Regions from separate parts of the Oceanobacillus caeni genome, predicted to be linked through region 2. Evidence: riboswitches for the same ligand, from Rfam matches in the RefSeq annotation. Region 2 holds a riboswitch; each other region holds the start of a gene.
What was found. A riboswitch is a leader RNA that binds a small molecule or an ion and turns the genes downstream of it on or off. The one in region 2 is predicted to bind S-adenosylmethionine.
Positions count from the first base shown of each region.

Region 1 (8,007 bases), on a different contig from region 2:
ATTCGCTATTAGGTTGGGCGAATGCCTTAGTTGCACTTATGCAGACAGGAAAGATTTTTATACTTTCCTACCTGCCAATGAAAGGCTTAAGCGCCCCCTGAGGCTCATCGCACTATCACAAAAGGTTGCGCAGGGCGCTTTAGCTAGAAACGTAAGGATTAACTATTTCACTAATGGAGACACCTTTTTCGCCGGATGGTTGTCAGGTAAATAAGGTGACCCTGTACCGAATAAGTTTTCTCGCAATGTTTTTCCTTCATATTCGGTTCGATAAATGCCACGTTTTTGTAATTCTGGAACAACATGATCCACAAACTCACGGAATGTTTCTAATGAATAACTCTGTGCAATGTTAAAACCATCTACATCCCCTTCTGTCGTCCATTCCTCAATACGATCTGCAATTTGTTCAGGTGTTCCGACAAATTTCACGGTTCCATTACCAAGCCCATGATTTTGTATTGCTTCCCGTAACGTCCACTTCTTATTTGGATCTTTCGTGTACATATCTAAATTACCTTGAACTGCATCTGTTTCAATGTCTTCAATGTATTGATCTGGATCATATTTCGAAAAGTCAATTCCCGTATGCCCAGAAAGAAGTGCTGCCGTCCCTTCATAACTAACATGATTTTTTAAATCCTCATATTTCGCATACGCTTCTTCCTCTGTGGAGCCGATAATTGGAAGAACCATCGGGAAGATACGAATATCATCCGCATTTCTACCTTGAGCAACCGTACGTTTACGAAGATCTTCGGAGTAATTTTTCAACGCCTCTAAAGAATGACCTTTCGTAAAAACGGCTTCCGCATGTTTTGCCGCAAAGTCACGCCCTTTAGGGGATGCACCAGCTTGGAATAACACCGGAGTCCGTTGTGGTGACGGTTCCGTCAAATGAATTCCTGGTACATGGAAAAATTCACCTTCATGATTGATGGCATGAACCTTTTCAGGATCGGCAAAAACATCCCCTTCCCGATCATAAACAACCGCATCATCTTCCCAGCTATGCTCCCAAAGTTTATAAACTACTTCTAAAAATTCATCTGCACGATCGTAGCGCTGATTTTTCGGGAGACGTCCAGATAATCCTAGATTAATAGCTTCACTTTCCAAATACGAAGTCACTACATTCCACGCTACACGACCTTCTGTTAAATGATCGAGGGTAGATAATTGGCGTGCCAATGCATATGGCTGTGCATATGTGGCTGAAACTGTCGGTGCGAAGCCAATATGCTCCGTGACTTGAGCCATTGCGGAAATAATTAACAATGGGTCATGTGCAGGAAGTTGTACGGCATGACGTACCGCTGCATCATGGCTGTTTCCATAAACCGAATAGGTTCCTAATACATCCGCAATAAAGACCGCATCAAATTTCCCACGTTCTAATACTTTCGCTGTTTCCGTCCAAAACTCTAATCGATTATGTTTCGTTCCTTGATCTTTTTCGTGTTTCCATAATCCAGTAGAATGTGGAGAAGGTGAATTTTGCACAAAACCGTTTAAATGAATCTGTTTCCTTTTACTCAATGCGTATCTCTCCTTTTCTTATTTCTCATCATAAGCATTTAGCGCATTTACACTATGAGCAATTGCAGAACCTGCTTTAAGCGCAACTGCAACGAAAATCGCCTCTGAAATTTCTTCTAAGTCTGCCCCAGCTTTCTTCGCATTTTTGGTATGTACATCAATGCAATATGCACAACCTGTTGTATGTGCAGATGCTACTGCAATTAGTTCTTTTTCTTTTACGGATAATTTTCCAGCTTTTATTGCTTTTCCATCAAAATTCACAAAAGCCTGGAACGTTTCTTCGCTTAATGCATTAAATTCTTTCAAGCGATTAAAATAAGATGCTTTATAGAAATCCTCATCTCCACTATTGTCAAAAGCGTTCAGTCCATTCACACCATGTGCCAAAGCAGAACCAGCTTTCAGTGTAGTCGCAACAAAAATTGCCTCTGCAACTTCTTCTTTCGAGGAATCATTTTTCTTTGCGTTTCCAACATGTAAATCAATGCAATACGGGCAACCTGTAATATGCGCAACCGCCACTGCAATTAATTCCTTTAATTTAACCGAAAGCTTTCCTTCTGCTAATGCTTGATCATTAAATTTGAAAAAAGTTTCGAAAGCCTCTGGTGCATATTCCTTTAATTCAAAAATCCTTCCGAAATATTCCTTCTTATACAAGCTATCTGTTTTTGTAATTGTCATTCTAAATCTCTCCCTTTACATTTTTTCTTACTAAGAATATTATTTTTCCAATATGTTTAATCGGAATTATGAATAAAAGAATTTCTGTTTGAGTCCCCTTCCAGGAAAACAGGAAACAAAAAACCCCTTCTGATGAGAAGAGGTCATATATACCAACCCTCATCGTTCAAGCATCTGCTTGCTGGAATTAGCACCTTATTACTTTAGTAATGGTTGCTGCGGGATCCACGGACCAGGTTCCTACCCCGACTCTTGATAAGGAAAACATATTCAATTAGTAAGAATTAATAACATCTTACATAACCTAAAAGAATCTGTCAACAGGAAATTTTCAGAAAAGGACTTTTTTATCAACAGGGATATTGTCACCAAAAAAATTAGAACCTTTGGCCTAATTCACTATTACCCACAGAAACAATATCTTGGTTGATAGGTCAAACTTTCTTGTATGGTGAAGAATACATACTTCACCATACAAGAGCAGCAAATAAACTTATGCAGTTTTCTTAACACCAGGTTCAGCTTGCTCTTTCTTCCCCCACCAGTTTGCAAGGAGTGGACCTGAGATATTATGCCAAACACTAAAGATTGCACCAGGAACGGCTGCAATTGGCGAGAAATGAGCAAGCCCAAGCGACGCGGCAAGTCCTGAATTTTGCATGCCAACTTCGATAGAAATTGCTTTTTGATCTTTAAAATTAAGTTTGATTGCCTTCGCGAGTAAGTACCCGAACAAATATCCTAAACAATTATGTAGTACGACGACTGCAAAAATGAGAAGTCCTGAAGTCATAATCGATTCTTTATTTACAGCCACAACTGCTGAAGCTACTCCTACAATTCCAATGACTGAAATGAGTGGTAATACTTCCACACTTTTACTGACCTGTTTGCTAAATAGCATCCGGATAACTACACCTAAAACGATTGGTAATAAGACGACTTGGACAATCGACAAGAACATGTCCATGAATGACACGGAAAGCCATTGACTGGCAAACAAATAAGTCAATGACGGAGTTAAAATTGGTGCAAGCAATGTTGATAACGCTGTTACCGTTACGGATAATGCTGTGTTCCCTTTAGCCATAAACGTCATGACATTAGAAGACGTACCTCCAGGACAGCAACCAACTAAAATAACCCCCGCTGCTATTTCTGGCGATAAATTAAATGCATGTGCAAGTCCAAAAGCCGTTAATGGCATGATGGTATACTGTGCAACTACACCGACCAGAACACTTTTCGGAGCCAGAAAAACGCCCTTAAAGTCATCTACACTCAGGGTGAGTCCCATTCCGAACATAATAATTCCTAATAAAAGCGACACATGCGGTGCTATCCACGCAAATACTTGTGGAACAAAGAAGCTAAGCACTGCAAAAAGAATAACCCATAGCGCAAATGTGCTTGTTGCAAAGTTACTAATCTTCCCTAATGTTCTCATACTTGTTCCCTCCAAAGTTGCCGAAAGAGTGTGAATACTCCTCTAGTTATTTAATTTAAAATATTACCATAAATAGAACCTTTAATCTAGTGTAAATTTTTAGAAATATATGTACAGGGGAGGCCATTATAGCTTATATGATCTTTTATATACTAATCGTGGCATAAATAGAAAAAAGACATAACCTGCCATATAAGCAAATTATGTCTTCTTTCCCTATCCTTCTACATTTTCTCCATTTCTAAACTTAGAAACTTACTAAGTCAAGGAATCCTGCCCATTCCCAGACCTTTAATCAAACGTATCCGTCCGTCAAACAATACCCCCTAAAAGATAAGTTTCAAAGGTTAGAATGGAGTGGGACGATGAATCCCGTTTTTCCAATTTTCCTCCCAAGTATTAGCGATATCATTTACCGTACTATAAATAATAATTACATATTTCTATTTGCCCAAAAAATAAATCGCTTACATTTACTTGAAGGTAAAAGGGAAAAAGTCAAACTCTTTACGTTATATAGTATAATTCAGAGAAAATAATTCGTCAATGCTTGCAATAAGTTGCATTTATTTTCATAAGATCTGACTTTCATAGAATTTTAAATTCAACATGATTTTCGTGAATCCAGTATTCCCAATACCAAAATGCGAATATCAGCCATTTTCCCGTGAACTTTAATAAAACATCCCATACCAACCCGTCATAGTTAACTTTGAAAATATTTTTGTATAGTTTTACCTAATATTGGAAATAACAGTAAGGAGTAAGTAGAGAGGATTGAAGATATGAATGATTTTCAGAGCAGTATCCACACTGGCGATGATTCCATTGTCATTGGTTGCTCTCGACATGGGGCAATGAGTGGTGCTGCATACGGTAGTTACATAGGTAGCAAGATTGCCGGTTCTACCGGAGCAACGACTGGGTATATCCTTGGTGCCATTATTGGTGCAGTTTTTGGCCCCGATGATAGTTTCAAAAGTAATAAGACAATTCAGCCCGAACATAACTCGGACATGAAACAATTACTTTAACCAAGGGGACCCTGGGCGACCCATCTCTATCTTAGAAGGCACAACTGGTATTATTACTAGTTATGTCTTCTTTTTATTCGTTAATTTTTTTACCTTACATACGATTTTTTCAGTGCAAAATTATTTCACCATACTTTTAAGCAGATTGGTCTTCTTATTTTTTTAGGATATTCAAAATAGCCTTCAGAAAATCCTCATAGGAAGAAAAATATTTATTCCGCTGGTTATACCACTTTCGAACCGTTTCTACTAACCAAAACGGTACAGAATTCCCATCAATCAAATGATAGTATTGCTCATATCCTTTTTTTAGATGCTCCCACCTAAAATCATTACCTGGTTGAATGTATTCGGAGACATCTAGTATTTTGGCCCTTCCATTTTGTAATAAAATATTTTTCAAATGAATATCACGTGGATTAAGTCCCTTTGAACGAACATATTCTCTTGCTGCCTCCACGTCATCTATCACTTGTTCAGGGATATGAATCCCTTGTAGAACGCAATCAAAGAGTGTATTTCCTTCCTCGTAGCTCAGAACGAGGTAATCGTCGTAGGAAGCAAAACAGGTTGAAAAGAAAGGAGAATTTCCTAATTTCTTATAAACTTCTGCTTCAGCTTTTACTTTATCTACTTTGTTTATTGCATATTTTTTAAATGCAAAAGCTGGAACTTTTAAAGATTGAAACACGGCCGCATCTGTCCCGACCCCTATACACTTCAAATCTTTAGCATGACCACTTATTGTTACAGGTTCGTTGTTTGGATTTGAAAAAACGGTAATTTCAGAAAGCGAATCTCGTACTATATCCCAATCATTTTCCATATGAAATCTCCCTTTTTAGATTTTTAACTATAGACGCGCAACATGTCTAAAACCCTTAATAACTATCTTTGATTTATTCCTATATAAGGAATTTACCCGTTATCTTAATATCTAAAATAGTTTCCGTATTACATCCAATCTACTTTCATTTAAACCTTAGGCTTTCGATTCCTTGAAATATACAAGCGGATAAAAAGGTTTATTAATAATATTGATTATATTTATAGTCCTCAAGATATATTACCTCGGCTTTTCTACTACATACGAATAATGCAAGTATAAGTTTTATATTCCACGAACGGCGCTCTTTTGTGGCATAGACAATTTGATACTTATCCAAATAATTAAATTATTGTTAACTAATCTTTCTAATAATGGTAATATTCTTTCAAAGGGGTTAGTTTTATTCTTAAAAGTGGAGGGAGAAAATTAATAATGAATAAGCTAGAAGGTTTAAAGAAAATGATAACAGGAGAAATTCCTGGTCCACCAGTCGCACAGGTACTTGGGTTTAATGTCGTAGAGGCTGAGGAAGGAAGAGTTGTTATAGAATTGGAAGCTTCTGAAAGACTTCATAATCCCATGGGTACATTACACGGCGGGATATTATGCGATATAGCTGACGCAGCAATGGGTTATGCTTTTTCGAGCACGCTTGCCGAGGATGAACTTTTTACGACAATGGATATTAAACTAAATTTTCTTAAACCTATTTTTCAATCGAAACTTCGAGCTGAGGGAAAATTAATAAAGAAAGGTTCCACAGTCGGATTACTGGAATGTCATGTATACGATGAAAAGCATAGCCTCGTTGCACATTCAACATGCACATGTATGATTTTGAAGGGAAATTCGAGTGGAAAGAGATTAAAAACGGAATAAGGAAACTTTAGGAAGGAATTAAGTAAACCAGGCTAGATTAGTAATGAATTTTTTGTAACGATTAAGGATTCGCCCGACTGAGTAACGAGTTAAACCCAACAAGCAATCAAATGCTTATCGGGTTTAACTTTCTTTAATATATGGTTCTTCGTATGAACACTAAGGTCTTATTTTTTACCTCGACTTATTACTAGGTGCAAACCAACCAATTAGGGCAATACCAACTAATACACCATAGAAGATTATCGTCCAAATGGTACTGTGAGGAAAATCATGATCTAGAACACCTATATCCTCATGGGCGAGAGTAATAACCGCCAGTTTGACCCCAACCCACGCAACAATTACATATGCTGTTGTTTCTAATGCTGGACGTTTTTCAAGAAGTTGCACAAACCAGGTTGCTGCAAACTTAATCAAGATAAGTCCAGCAATTCCTCCAAGAAGTACAATAATAAATTGTCCTCCATCCATTCCTCCAAAATTATCTAACGGTGAATCTGGAAGACCAAGGGCAAGAGCAACTGCAGCTAGAATCGAATCAATCGCAAAGGCTAAGTCAGCTAATGCGATTTTCCCTACTGTGGGCCAAAAGCCTTTACCAGCTGATTCCTTCTCATCTTCTTTATGAATATCCTTATTTTCTTTCCCAAACCGTGCCTTGATGACATGCTTTAATCCTAAGTAAAGAAGATAAGCCGCTCCTATCGCTTGTATCTGCCAGACATTAGCAATAAAGGAAATAGCAAAGAGTGCAACAAATCGAAAAGCGAAGGCCATAATGATTCCGTAATTTATAGCTCTTTTTTTCTGTTCTTCGGGTAAATGCTTGGCAATAATGGCTAGAACAAGGGCATTATCAGCCGACAACATTCCTTCCAATCCAATTAGTATTAATAAAGTCCAACCATACTCTAGCCATATTGACTCCATGAACTTCTCCCCTATCTTTGACTAAAAGTAAAATTTCCACTAACTATATATTTTGTTAATGTACCGCAAGTATTCCTAAATAATTATACCAAAATTATAAAGAAGTCTTCCATCAGAGGAGGGCCTTCATCCTGCACTTATAGTTATTCGCACTTATCGGACTCCCACCTACCCTTTTTGTTCCCAAGAAACTTGAGGTGGGAGTCTTACTAACATCGAATGTTTAGAATGGAATTATAAGTTCATGTTCAACAATAAGAAGTTAAAGAACTTTGCAAACACATTACTAATACAAACAACATCTGCTCTTGAGATAAACCACTTATATCAGTTATGATAAAGAGGACTTCCCTTTATCCCCCACTGATGGGACCAATACGGGAAGTTGATCTTTTACCTACCGGAAGCTTGAGGTGGGATAAAAACAAAATACAAGAAAAAGAAGTGAGCTAAAAGATGAATTGGCGCGAGAGCATTAGAAATTACACACCTTGGAATGAACAAGAGGCAAAAGATAAAGCAATCATGTTAAAATGTATGAATACGTTTAAAGATGTCCTAACACGGGATAACGAAATTGCCCATATTACCAGTTCAGGTTTTGTCGTAAATAAAAATAGAAATAAAGTGTTAATGGTGCACCATAATATTTACAATTC
Region 1 covers NZ_JBHTKV010000041.1:7,754-15,760, forward strand. Annotated here, with positions in the region: gene ACFQ18_RS17080 (LLM class flavin-dependent oxidoreductase) at 163-1,539, opposite strand; gene ACFQ18_RS17085 (carboxymuconolactone decarboxylase family protein) at 1,558-2,226, opposite strand; SAM riboswitch class I at 2,383-2,488, opposite strand; gene ACFQ18_RS17090 (bile acid:sodium symporter family protein) at 2,720-3,673, opposite strand; gene ACFQ18_RS17095 (glycine zipper 2TM domain-containing protein) at 4,459-4,707, shown strand; gene ACFQ18_RS17100 (serine/threonine protein kinase) at 4,862-5,533, opposite strand; gene ACFQ18_RS17105 (PaaI family thioesterase) at 5,969-6,415, shown strand; gene ACFQ18_RS17110 (TerC family protein) at 6,590-7,348, opposite strand; gene ACFQ18_RS17115 (NUDIX hydrolase) at 7,805-8,007, shown strand, end outside.
Region 1: it holds a riboswitch for S-adenosylmethionine, as region 2 does, so the genes downstream of both, ACFQ18_RS17085 (carboxymuconolactone decarboxylase family protein) here and ACFQ18_RS06880 (acyl-CoA dehydrogenase family protein) in region 2, are expected to answer to the same signal.

Region 2 (8,007 bases):
TTCTGGTGGGTTATTTGGTTGGCTAGGGTAAAAGAGTGAACCATCATTCTGAAAAGAACGATCTTGAATGATGAGTGGGATTTCGTATTTTCCTGCTGGTAATGAGAAGGATTGCTCTTTCCTGTCTCGAATAATATACATACCCGCAAGTCCTGCATAAACATTCAGTCTCGTAATACCCATCGCATGGTCGTGATACCATAATGCAGCTGCCCGTTGGTGATTTGGGTATTCATAGACTTTCCTTTTAAAAAAAGGCCCCACCTCTTCAAATCCATTTGTGAACCACGCTTCCGGGTAACCATCACTATCAGAAGTGGTTTCACTACCATGCAAATGAGTTACGGTTCGGACTTCCGGTAAATTGCCTCCAAGTTCATGAAAGATAGATTGATCAATGGGAAGTAGATGTTTTTGTGGGAGATTGTTGATCCATTTGACTTGAATAGGATCATTTCGCTGAACCTCGAATGTAGGTCCTGGAAACTGGCCATTATACCCCCACAAACGAGTCGGTGGTAAGTCTCGATGTAGTTTTTGACTGAACTCTTCCATGGTTACTTCATAATAAGCACCGCTTTTATCCTTGTTAACAGGCTGTAATGTTTCAGGGATAGGAAGTGAATCAACAAATTTGGTAAGCTTAGGACTCATTTTACTATCTCCTTTCTAGTCTCCTATATCAGATTATGATAAGTGCCCCGAAATGGAATAGGCATATATAATCGGTTAACAAAGATACAGGGAATTAGATTCGACTTAAGGAAACTGGGAAAGAGGTATAAATCAAAACGCTAACTCAAATCGCATTTCGAGGTTGCCTGTCCACAGGAAAATATAAAATTTTTCTCTAACAATTTATTTAAAAAAACAACAAGATTCATCGTATCAGCCGACACGATGAATCTTGTTGTTTATACGTTATGAGTCCAATTGTTTTAGGATACTTTATTTTTCACCGCTTAATTCTACTAGAATTTTAGCTTGTGATTTATCATTTGTTAATGCTTCAAATCCCTTTTCAACAATGTCATCTAATTGAATTTGATCTGTAATAATTCCTTGTGGTTTCAATTGTCCAGTTCCCATTAAATCTACTGTTTGTTGGAAACTTGTTGGTGTGTAAGCGATAGATGATGTTACTTTCACACCTGTATTGGTTAAATGCATTGGATTCCAATCAATAGAACGGGCAAAAATGGATACGATGACCATGGTACCACGTGCTTTGGTTGCATCAATAGCTTGTTTGAAAGTTGGTGCGACCCCAGCAACCTCAAAGCTAACATCAACGCCATCAGGCACTATTGCTTTAATGGCTTGTACAGGATCTGTTTCTCCAGAATTGATAATGTGAGTTGCCCCTAATTCTTTTGCTTTTTGCAAACGAGTTTCTGATAAGTCTAAAGCAATAATCTTACTTGCACCAGCTGCTTTTGCGGCAATAATGGTTAGCAACCCGATTGGACCAGCACCAAAAACGGCTACCGTGTCACCAAGCCGCATGTCTCCTTCTTTAATCGCTTGCACTGCAACAGCTGTCGGTTCAACAAGTGCTCCATCTTGCAATGTTAGGGTTTTAGGTAGGGTATAGACAGCACTTTCTGGAACATTTACATAGGAAGCAAATCCCCCATCACCATGCAATCCAATAAAGCTAAATCCATCATACGGGTCTAAATCTTCCGGTTTGTTGCCAAAGGTTAAGGTAGGATTGATCACTACACGGTCCCCTTTTTTATAATTGGTAACATCTGATCCTACAGCTTCCACAACACCAGCAAATTCATGTCCCATTGTTAATGGCGCTTTTTCACCAGTCAAAGGATCATTTTCTTCAGTTGGGATGAATACAGGTCCTTCTTCATATTCATGTAAATCGCTACCGCAAATACCTGCCCATGCAACTCTAACCTGAATTTCATCTGATTGGAGTGCTTTCGGTTCCACATTTTCTACACGAATATCTTTTTTTCCATACCAAACTGCTGCTTTCATTTTAAAACCCCCTAAATAATCTAAGTGCATGTTAAAAAGGATTACTATCTTTCTACAACTCTATTATACCAATTTACTCACTATTTCACAAGTGAAAAACCATTTTTTTGGAAAGTGTGAGAGTAAAATATTCCCAATTATGGGGATCTGGTTAATCGCACGCTGTAAAGATTTGTATAAGTGCCACTAACCATCGACTTCTATAAACGGGGACTTTCCTCAGCCCCGGAACTATTTTTTGATTCGTAAAGTAATGGAACCGGAATGACTAATAAAAAAGCGGTCCGTGTCATGAAAAAAATTTCAAAATGGATGAATGAAAAAAATTACAGCAAGGATGATTATCAAGATTATTTTGAAGAAGTAATAGATTTATCAAAAGTTGGAAAGCATGCTCAGCTAATCCATCAACAAATTTTTCAGATTTACAATACGAAGATATCATCAATAGTTCCTTTTTAGTAAATGAGATAGAGAGAGGGAAGTTATGGCTAGAAGATGATTTTGATGGTACTGAGGTGATAGGTCCAGTCCTAGTTACAAAGGGAATTTCTGATTTATGTCAGGAAGGTTGAAGAATAAATATGGAAATCGGTAAAACGTCTAAAGGCTGGTATATTTTAAGGTGTGGAAATGTGTATCGTTATTAAAAGGTGGTATAGCGTCATCCTAATACCACCTCATCAAAATTATATATATGTGGTAACTTTGTTCTTAAACAATTGAAAGTCCGTGATAGATTTCTTTGCAAGCTGCATCATGATCATATCATCCATCGGGGGATTATGTAGACCGGCTCGAACATCGCGATAATAACGTTGTAGAGGGCTTTTCTTAGATAAACCTCGTGCACCAACTACCCTCATGGCTAAATCAACTATTTTTATTGCCTTATCCACAACAGATACTTTGGCTGCGTTAATATCTATTGCCATCTTTTGGCGAACTGCTTGACCACTTTCGTCCCATTTTCTTGATATACTGTATAGAAAATTCTCTGCTTCTAACAGATAAAGCTCTATTTCGCCTAATTTTTGCTTCACGTTCGGTAATTCTGAAATAGTTCCTTTAATACTGTTCGGAGAGTAGGTAGTGGCGAATTTCACCGCTTCTTCCTGTGCTGCTTTAGCAATCCCCAAATAACATGCCGGTATATGTAATATCCACGATGCAGGTTGATTATTGGAGTCTTCACGGTATTCTACTAAGTCATCATCATTCACTTGAACATTTTCTAAAATAAGATCATGACTACCAGTTCCACGCATGGCGATGGAATCCCATGTTTCGTCGATGGTTACTCCTGTAATGTCACGTTTGATGAGAAAATGGCCAATTTTATCTGAACCTTCAATGGAAGCAGCAACTACAAAATAATGTAGTGCAGGTGCTAAGGTTGTAAATGTCTTTCTGCCATTAATCTTCCATCCAGAAGCATTTTTTACGGCAATTGTTTCTGGTTTGCCTCCACGTTGAGGACTTCCAGTTGCAGGTTCCGTAATCGCATGGTTAATTAGTGCGCCATTAGTAATAACATCCTCCGCAAAATCTGTATATTTTTCTTTCTCCCAGCTATTATTTTCCCCATTATGTTTCGTAAGTCCCATATGCCAGCCAATAGCCAGTGCTGTTGAACCATCAGCTTTAGCGATTGTTTCTTGGTATTTTAACATTTCCGTTAAAGTGATTCCGGGTCCCCCGTATTCTTTTGGAATCGTAAGCGTGTGATAAGCAATTTTCTTTAAATCCTCTATATTTTCGAATGGAAAACTTGCTTCATTGTCATGTTTGCTTGCACGTTCTTTAAAAGGCTCCACTGTTTGTTGCAGAAGATTCTTTCTCTTTTCAAATGAATAAAGTTCTGTAAGTTTCAATTATATTCCCTCCGATATATTGTATCCTGAAATCTTGCACGCGGGCGCTGATACTGCGTGAAGTATCCTGATATTTTGCTCACGAGTGCTGACATCTCCATGGTGTTTACTGATATCTTACACACGAGTACTGATATCTCCGTGGTGTTTACCGATATCCTAAACACGAGTACTGATATCCCGTGTTTAAGATTCATAATGAAATGGTTTACTGCTGAATAGGAAAAGCCCTCGTCTCAAGAAGATGAGAGGAGGGCAGAAATGGACATCATTCCGGGCGACCTATATTTACTCATCTCTAGAATACTAAGTATTCTTCTGAAATTAGCACCATACAAAAATTTGCTGGTTGCTGAGACTTCATAGGGTCAGTCCCTCCGCCTCTCTTGATAAGAATCCTGATATGTTTACTTTGTATAATTGTAAGTATATATAGTAGATAAGTCAATGTTTTTTTAAAAGTGCATCTAATTCAATATTTATTTGTGGTTAGTTTAGGATATTTATAAGTTGCGACTAACCATCCGTGAGGGCTGAAGAAAAACCCCCACTGATGGAAGACTTCTATATAGGTGTTATTGGCGCTTGTTTATTTGTTTCAATCGTTTCGATAAATGTTCTGATTGTTGAAGTTAAGAAAGTATCGGCTCTTCTTATAAAGACTGTTTTAATCTTACTATATTGATCTGGAAGAGTATGACACTGGATGAGCCCATTTTCTTCAAAATGGGTAGTTGCTGACCTTGGAACAAATGTAACGCCAAGTCCCACGGCAACACTACGAAGGATGGTTTCTAATGTGCCGAATTCCATTACCTTTTTTGGAGTAATGTTTTGGTCTCTATACCAGGCTTCTAAGCGTGCTCGGTATCCACAGCCTTCACTAAAGCATAAGAACGGTTCCGCTTTCAAATCCTCTAACGTAGATGCACGATTATCTGAAATTAAAACAAGCTCCTCTTGAAACACTTCATGTGATATAAGATCTGGGTGAAATTCGGATTCTGTCACGAAGGCTCCGTCCAATTTATGATTTAATACTTTTTCTTCTAAGGTTTCTGTAACTCCGGTAACTACCGACAAATCAACATTTTTATATTTCTTTATATAGTTTGATAAAATTTGCGGTAAATGAATGACGGTTTCAACGGTACCGATTTCTAATTTTCCAGACGGTTCCTTTTTACTTTGAACGGCTTTCTTCATTTCATTAGTTAACAATAAAATTTGGTTACAATAATTCAATAACTTTTTTCCTTCTGGTGTTAGACTCATCCCACGCCGATGTCGGTTAAATAAAGGGGTATTCAATTCCGTTTCAAGTTTATGAATCCTCGACGTAATATTCGATTGCACATAGCTGAACTCTTTGGCTGCCGCTGTAATCGTTCCTTTTTCGGCTACTTTCTGAAAAATCTCTAAGTCCTTAAACTCCACTATTTTGCCCCTTTCCTATTTTCGTATTTTAATTGTATGATATCACGATTAATGATGGAAATCATTATTATTATTCATTTTACAAGATAACAAAAATCATAGAATATGAGAGTAGATCATTTAGTTGAAGGGAGCAAAGGGGAATTGAAAAATAGTGTGTTGTTAGGGGCTTTTTTGTGTTTTATTTCTGCAGTTTCATGGGGTGCAATGTTTCCTGTAGCACATGGAGCTTTCCAATATATGGATCCTTTCTATTTTACAATCATTCGTTATGTATCTGTTACGATTATTTTGGTACCAATACTATGGTGGAAAGAAGGAAAAAAGGCTTTTCGATTGGAAGGAAAAGGTCTTCCATTATGGTTTTTTGGCACAATGGCGTTTACGGTTTATAATCTTTTTATCTTTTGGGGGGAGGATTTATTAGGTGAATCAGGTATAATGGTAGCATCCATTATGGAATCATTGATGCCGATGATATCCATTGTGATTGTTTGGATGCTCTCTAGAAAGAGTCCCCATCGATTCACTTTATTATGTGTGCTACTGTCATTTATTGGTGCAGTATTAGTAATTACGAAAGGGGATATTCGATCCTTTCTTGGTGCAACAAGTGATTTTGTCCCATCCATAATTATTTTCATTGCAGTAATTGGTTGGGTCGTTTACACGATGGGTGGAAAGGAATTTAGCGGTTGGTCTGCTTTACGATACTCCACGTTAAGCTGTTTACTTGGAACGGTCACAGCGACTCTTATTGTCGTAATGGCGACGTTATCTGGGTATATATCCTTTCCATCGGGGGAAGCTGTGATATCAGCAAGCCCACATTTATTGTTTATGATTATATACCCTGGTGTCATTGCGCTAGTTGGCTGGAACATTGGTGTGAGTATACTATCACCATTAAATTCGTTGTTGTTCATTAACTTTGTTCCCGTTACAACACTCATCATTTCGGCATTTCAAGGTAATCAAATAACGATGTTCGATATTCTTGGTACGGTCTTTATCATCGTTTCCCTCGTGTCCAATAATATATTTATAAGGATGTTACAAAAGAAAAAATCAAATCGGCACGTTCAAACTAATTTGCGGGAAAGTTTATCTAACTAATGAACAAATTCCTTTTTCAAAAAAGCGTTTTGGAACAAAGTATGTACTTTGCTCTGAAGCGTTTTTTTGTTATTTCCACCCCAAGTCTTCTGAGAAACACAGTTTTCTCATTTGAAACTTTTCTTCCAATCTCCCGTATAAATAGGTACTATTAAATCAGTGAAAGGTGGAAACAATCATGAGCATCTTAAAACGAATACGTACGATTTTAGCAAGTCATATAAATGTAAAAATGGAAAATCTCAAAGATCCGGAAAAGGAAATAAATGCATATATAAGAGAAATGGAACGTGATGAAAGAGAAATCAAAGGACAGACTGATGCTGCAGTTGTTTTGATGAATCGGGCAAAAAGGAATCTTCACGAATGTCAAACGGAAATGAACAAAATGGAACGTTTTGCAGCTAAATCATTAAAAGCCGGGGATGAAGACAAAGCACGTCAATTTTTAGAAGAAAAGCTGAGCTTAAAGCCAAAATACCATGAATATGAAAAGCAATATGAACTAGCTTCCATTAAAGTAGAACAAATGAAGCTGGCGCAGGATAAACTTTCCGAGGATGTAGCGGAACTTTCCAATCAACGTGATGCGATTGTTGGGAAGCTAGCAATGGCAAAGAGTAAAAAACAAAGGAATGAGACTGGTCTATCTCCATCAAACGTTCGTTTAACTACGTTTGATCAACTGGAGGAAAAGGCGAATAGGGCTTTAGCCGAGGCGGAAGCACTAGAAGAGTTAAGAAATGGACTAGATGCTGACATGGATAGGCTTGTGTCACAATATGATAAAGGTATGGATATAGATAAAGAAATGGAAGAGTTAAAAAAGAAAGTAAAGTAATTTAAAGGGGGGGAGAGTCGTGTTAATTCATTATAAATGTCCTAATTGTGGAGATGATATGGCTTTTGACAGTGAATCTGGAAAACTAACTTGTGGAAGTTGTGGACGAACGGATTCGATAGAGGATTTTTCCGATGAATTTATTTCTACAAGATTCTCTGACGAGGAAGCGAAAGAGTATGTCTGTAATAACTGTGGAGCGGCCGTCATTACGGATGCTGATACTTCCGCAACAACATGTAGTTTCTGCGGAGCTGGGGTCGTTTTAGCGGATCGTGTTTCTGGAAATCTTGCACCGGATAAAGTGATCCCATTCCAAATTAGTAAGGAAGAAGCGAGGAATGCATTTAAGAAATGGTGTAAGAATGGTAGACTGACACCTAAAGGCTTTATGAGCGCTGACCGAATTAAAGGAATAACAGGAATTTATGTCCCATTTTGGCTTTATGATTTACATAGTATTGCCGATGTGAAAGCAAAGGCAACAAAGGTAAGAACCTATACACGAGGTGACTATATTTATACCGAAACAAAGTACTATGATGTTAGGCGTAAGATTGATTTAACTTTTAATAAGGTACCAGTTGATGCATCAGAGAAAATGACTGACGACTTAATGGATAAGTTAGAACCGTATGATTATGGAAGTTTAAAGGACTTTAAAACACCCTATTTAGCAGGATATTTAGCTGAAAAGTATAATTATGATAATAAAGATTTATTTCCAAGGGTGAAGTCAAA
Region 2 covers NZ_JBHTKV010000006.1:143,155-151,161, reverse strand. Annotated here, with positions in the region: gene ACFQ18_RS06895 (multicopper oxidase family protein) at 1-654, opposite strand, end outside; gene ACFQ18_RS06890 (2,3-butanediol dehydrogenase) at 949-1,998, opposite strand; gene ACFQ18_RS06885 (hypothetical protein) at 2,263-2,460, shown strand; gene ACFQ18_RS06880 (acyl-CoA dehydrogenase family protein) at 2,688-3,872, opposite strand; SAM riboswitch class I at 4,162-4,268, opposite strand; gene ACFQ18_RS06875 (LysR substrate-binding domain-containing protein) at 4,437-5,309, opposite strand; gene ACFQ18_RS06870 (DMT family transporter) at 5,454-6,425, shown strand; gene ACFQ18_RS06865 (PspA/IM30 family protein) at 6,604-7,266, shown strand; gene ACFQ18_RS06860 (TFIIB-type zinc ribbon-containing protein) at 7,286-8,007, shown strand, end outside.

Region 3 (5,678 bases), on a different contig from region 2:
TCAGATAAAGGGAAAGCTTTAGAACCTGTTATAAAGGAAATTCAAAATTGGGCAGAAGACTTTATCACCTATGAGGAAGTTGAACCAAAGTCATAGAAAATTGACATTTACTATTAGACTTATCATCATTTATTTAACATGAGTGACCATTTTTAGCTGTATGGTCACTCACCCATTCATTTTTAAAATCCAAATTTCTCCGCAAACTCTTTCGAACGTTTTCTTCTTGCTTTACGTTGTTCTGCACGTTCGATAGCCGCTTCATGAAGTGCCCTTTCCTGTTCTGTTTCTGGATAAACGGCAGGAACTACATCTGGTTTTCCATTTTCATCTAATGCCACAAACGTTAAAAATGCGGTATTACACACTCTTTCTTCACTCGTTATTACATTTTCTGTTACTACCTTAACGAAAATCTCCATAGACGTCCGGTGTGCATATGTAACAAATGCTTCTATTGTGATTGTTTGCCCTAATGTTACTGGGGATAAGAAGTCAACAGAGTCCATGGATGCTGTTACAACATTTTTTCTTGCATGCTTTAATGCAGCGATGGACGAGACCTCATCAATATGTGCTAATAACTTTCCACCAAAAAGAGTTCCATGATTATTCGTATCTGGCGGAAGTACAAGTGTTGTTTTTATTGCTCTTGATTCTGAACAAGCCTTTGCTTCTAATTCCATTTCTGTGTATATCCTCCCATTATAGTACCGGTGAAATTAAACGAGAAATCGACTCCTTAAATCGAATCCCGATCGTACGTTTATTATATAGTTTTTCCGTCATCTGCGTAGATAATTTTATATCTTGATTAAAGGCATCCACTAATTGTTTGGAGATTTCTTGGTCATAAATAAATGCATTCACTTCAAAATTAAGTTGGAAACTTCGTACATCAATATTTGCTGTACCCACCGAGGCTATCTTTCCATCAACTACAATTGTCTTGGCATGGAGAAAGCCATTTTGGTAAATATACACTTCCGCACCCGCAGCTAGTAATTCTCCAGAATAAGAAAGTGTTGCCCAATAAACAAATGGATGATCTGGTTTATTCGGAATCATTAACCTAACCTTCACACCGGAAAATGCCGCAATTCTTAATGCGTCAAAAAGACTATTATCAGGAATAAAGTACGGTGTTTGAATGTAAATATATTCCTTAGCTGATAAAATCATTTTAATGTAACCATACTTTATTTGTTCCAACTCTGAATCCGGACCACTCGAAACAATTTGCATTCCTACATTACCACTAGGTTTAGCATTATAATAACGTTTATTATATAAAATATCCCGTCTTGACGCATGGTTCCAATCTAAAACAAACCTTGTCTGTATGCTATTTACTGCATGTCCCTCTATTCGTAAATGGGTATCACGCCAGTAACCGAATTTTTTCTTTTTCCCAAGGTATTCATCACCAATATTAAAACCACCTATATAAGCAATCCTCCCATCAATGATGGCTGCTTTTCGGTGATTCCGATAATTAATTTCAAAGTTAATTTTTAAGAATGTAGAAGGGAAAAATGCCTCAATCTGAACCCCTTCCTTTCGAAGTTTATGGAGGAATTTTTTACTTAACGAACGAGACCCCAAATCATCGTATAGTACACGTACTTCTACTCCTTGCTTCGCTTTCCTTATTAATGTTCTTGCAATTCTTTGTCCGAGCTCATCATTTCGTATTATATAATATTGAAGATGGATATGATCTTCCGCCTTTTCTAAGTCCTCTATTAATGAATCAAACTTTTTTTTTCCATCCGTAAAAATTTGAACATCATTATCCTGGGTAAGAACGGCATCATCATTTCGTAGATGCAAGTAGGCAATATCCGAATACTCCTGCATATTCGGATTATTAAACCGAAACTGATGGTTATGGAAAACACCCATCTGATCCTTTACTGACTTCCTGAACGCTATCCATGTTTTTCGATCCCAGGTAAAAATACGTTTTCTATATAGGGAGCGGCCAAAAATTAAATAGAGGATAAAGCCTAAAATCGGAATAAATAAAAGTACCATTAACCAAGCCCAAGTCGATGGTGGGTTTTTCCTTTCAAGAAAAACAATAGAAATACCTAATAAAATGTTCATTACGATGATAAAAGCGAATAAAAAAGTTAGTATTCCCATTGTTTCACCTCTTCCTATAGGAATAATATATCCATATTATACTTACTTTTCCTTCATTTAACTAATTATAAGAACGATGCATTGAAGTTTAGTATTCCATCCATATTGTTTCATATTCCATTCTACCACGCCCAATCCCCGCTTTCTTTGATTCGGCATGTGGATATTCAATTCCTTATTTCAACTGATCTAATGCTTGTTTTAAATCGTCCCAAATGTCTGGCCATGCTTCCAAACCAACCGATAATCGAATTAATTGATCTGTAATCCCCATCTTTTTACGAGATTCTTCAGGTACTACAGCATGAGTCATCGTTGCTGGATGTTGAATGAGTGATTCTGCGTCACCTAGACTAACCGCAATTTTTATCATCGATAAAGCATTAAGAAATTGTTGTGCATCTTTTTTGTTTCCCTTAATCTCAAAAGATACCATTCCCCCACCTTTTCTCATTTGTTTCTTCCCTATACGGAAGTCAGGATTTGTTGAATCATGTGGATAGAATACGTTATCCACTTTCGGGTGATTTTTGAGATGTTCCATGATCTTCTTCGCATTTTCGCAATGGCGATCCATACGTAAAGGCAATGTCTTTAACCCACGAATTAAAAGCCAGGCATCAAACGGGGACATAACCCCACCAATGTCTTTTAAAGTAGTTAATGCAACCTTATCCACAAATTCCTTCTTCCCAACCACGAGTCCTGCTATCACATCTCCATGCCCGCCAATATATTTCGTTGCACTATGAATGACAACATCACAACCTAAATCAAGTGGTTTCTGTAAATAAGGAGTGGAAAAGGTATTATCCACAACAACTGGAATATCAAATTCCTTGGCAACCTTTGAAACCATTTCTAAATCTACTAAACGCATCGTCGGGTTAATCGGAGTTTCAATATAAATGACCGCTGTTTCAGGTTTTACTTTGGAGCGGATTTCTTCTTCGGTGTCCATATTTGAAAAATCAACTTTCATGTTATACTTATCCTTCATCATGGTTAAAAGACCAAACGTACACCCATATAAACCTGAAGAGCATAAGATATGATCGTTTGCTTTTGATAAGGCGATTAGTACAGCCGAGACTGCTGCCATCCCTGAACTAAAAGCTAGTCCCCGCTCCCCATTTTCTAACGTAGCTATCTTTTTTTCCAAAATAGTTACAGTAGGATTTCCAAGTCTCGAATATATATACCCATCTTCTTTCCCCGAAAAACGCAACTCCCCTTGTTCTGCTGAATCAAATGTAAAAGTTGACGTCTGAAAAATGGGTGGTGCCAAACTTCCTAACATTTCTTTATCCTCATAACCATCGTGAATAATTGCTGTTTCTATATGTTTATATTTCTTTCCCATCCGTCCTTATCCCCCTTCCATTTTCATACTTATATATATGCATTTAGTTAAGTTTCATTGAATAGGTTTAAAAAAACTTAAGCCCCTGAAAATACAATAGTTAGAATACTAAATGTATAAAGAAGAACAACCATCTGTGGAGGTTTTCCTCCATCCCCTTAGTCGGATTTTTACGGACAGTTGATCTCCCACCTACCTTTTTTGTTCCCCCAGAAGCTTGAGGTAAGATAAAATTATTTATTTTTTTGAAATGTATTGACAAATAAAATCCCGACCATTATACTAAGCATTAATCAATAATCTCTTATCAAGAGCGGTGGAGGGAATAGGCCCTTTGAAGCCCGGCAACCTGAAAGTTAGTAACTCTTACTTTTCTACGGTGCTAAATCCTACAGGTCACATGAACTGGAAGATAAGAGGAGGATCGGCTATTTGTATAAATAGAAGCCCTCTTCTTAGGAAGAGGGCTTTTTTTCATCCCCTCTACCTCCAGATTTGGAATAGTAACATACCAATCAAACACTCAAGGAGGAATTATCTATGTCTAAATTCGATTTACAAAACCCTGAAACATTATTACTTCATGCAGGTCAAGAGGTTGATCCAACAACCGGCTCACGTGCGGTTCCGATTTATCAAACAACTTCTTATGTTTTCCGTGATACCGAGCATGCGCAAAATTTATTTGGTTTAGCAGAACCTGGTAATATTTACTCTCGAATCATGAATCCTACATTGGATGCGTTTGAACAACGAATAGCAGCTTTAGAAGATGGTGTTGGTGCCCTGTCGCTATCATCAGGAATGGCGGCCATAACATTTGCTATTTTGAATATTGCAGAAGCCGGAGATGAGATTGTGGCCGACAGCAACCTATATGGTGGTACATACAATCTTTTTGCTAATACTCTTCCAAAGTATGGCATCAACGTTAAATTTGTAGATGGAACAAACCCTGAAGCAGTAAGAGCTGCTATCAACGAAAAAACAAAGGCCGTTTTTGGTGAAATTATTACAAATCCAAGTTTACAAGTATTCGATGTAGAAACCATTGCGGACATTGCTCATGAGAATGGAATTCCGTTAATCATTGATAACACATTTGCAACTCCATACGTTACAAAACCAATCTCATGGGGGGCAGATATCGTTGTACATTCCGCCACAAAATGGATTGGTGGTCATGGTACTACCATTGGCGGTGTCGTTGTAGATGGTGGACGTTTTGATTGGGGGAATGGGAAATTCCCAGGGTTTACAGAACCTGATGAAAGCTATAATGGGTTAAAATATGCAGACCTTGGCCCAGCAGCATTTATTACAAAATTACGTGTCCAATTATTACGTGACATAGGCGCGTGTTTAAGTCCACAAAATGCTTTCCTATTTTTACAAGGATTGGAGACCTTACATTTACGCATTAAGCAACATACGAAAAATGCACAAGTAGTTGCCGAATACCTAAACAATCACCCAGCAGTCGAGTGGGTTAACTATCCTGGATTAGAAAATCACCCATCCCACGAAAAGGCGAAAAAATACCTGAAGGATAGTTTCGGTTCAATCATTACGTTCGGTATTAAAGGTGGACGTGAGGTAGGAAGAAAGCTTATTGACAATATTAAATTATTATCTCACGTTGCAAACGTTGGGGATGCGAAATCACTAATTATCCATCCAGCTTCTACTACTCACCAACAATTAAGTGCTGAAGACTTGAAGAAGAGCGGTACATCTGAAGAACTTGTTCGTCTATCTATTGGGCTTGAATCAACAGATGACATCTTAAAAGACCTAGACCAAGCTATTGTAAAAGCTACTGGTGAAGCTCCAGTTATTAAAGAAACAGAAGAGGACGCAATTAAATGGTTACTCTCTTCCCCATTTGACCGTAATGGAGGAATTAGAAAGAAAGTAATTGCAACAACTGTTTCCAACAGTGAAGCGGCAACAAAGTTACAAAAACTCGGGTTTCAAATTGTTTCTATTAACAACTTAGCAGAAATTCCAAATGAAGTAGATGCTTTATGGGTTAAAAGTGCATCCCTATCTGCTTCTTCCATTGAAGATCTTGAGAATAAACAAGTAAAAATTCTTTGGATTGAAGATGAAGAATCCTTTGATTTCGTTGAAAAAGCAAATGGAATTACTGTAATTTCTGGCAAAA
Region 3 covers NZ_JBHTKV010000054.1:402-6,079, forward strand. Annotated here, with positions in the region: gene ACFQ18_RS17810 (winged helix-turn-helix transcriptional regulator) at 1-96, shown strand, start outside; gene ACFQ18_RS17815 (acyl-CoA thioesterase) at 183-686, opposite strand; gene cls (cardiolipin synthase) at 706-2,148, opposite strand; gene megL (methionine gamma-lyase) at 2,324-3,511, opposite strand; SAM riboswitch class I at 3,813-3,930, shown strand; gene ACFQ18_RS17830 (PLP-dependent aspartate aminotransferase family protein) at 4,052-5,678, shown strand, end outside.
Region 3: it holds a riboswitch for S-adenosylmethionine, as region 2 does, so the genes downstream of both, ACFQ18_RS17830 (PLP-dependent aspartate aminotransferase family protein) here and ACFQ18_RS06880 (acyl-CoA dehydrogenase family protein) in region 2, are expected to answer to the same signal.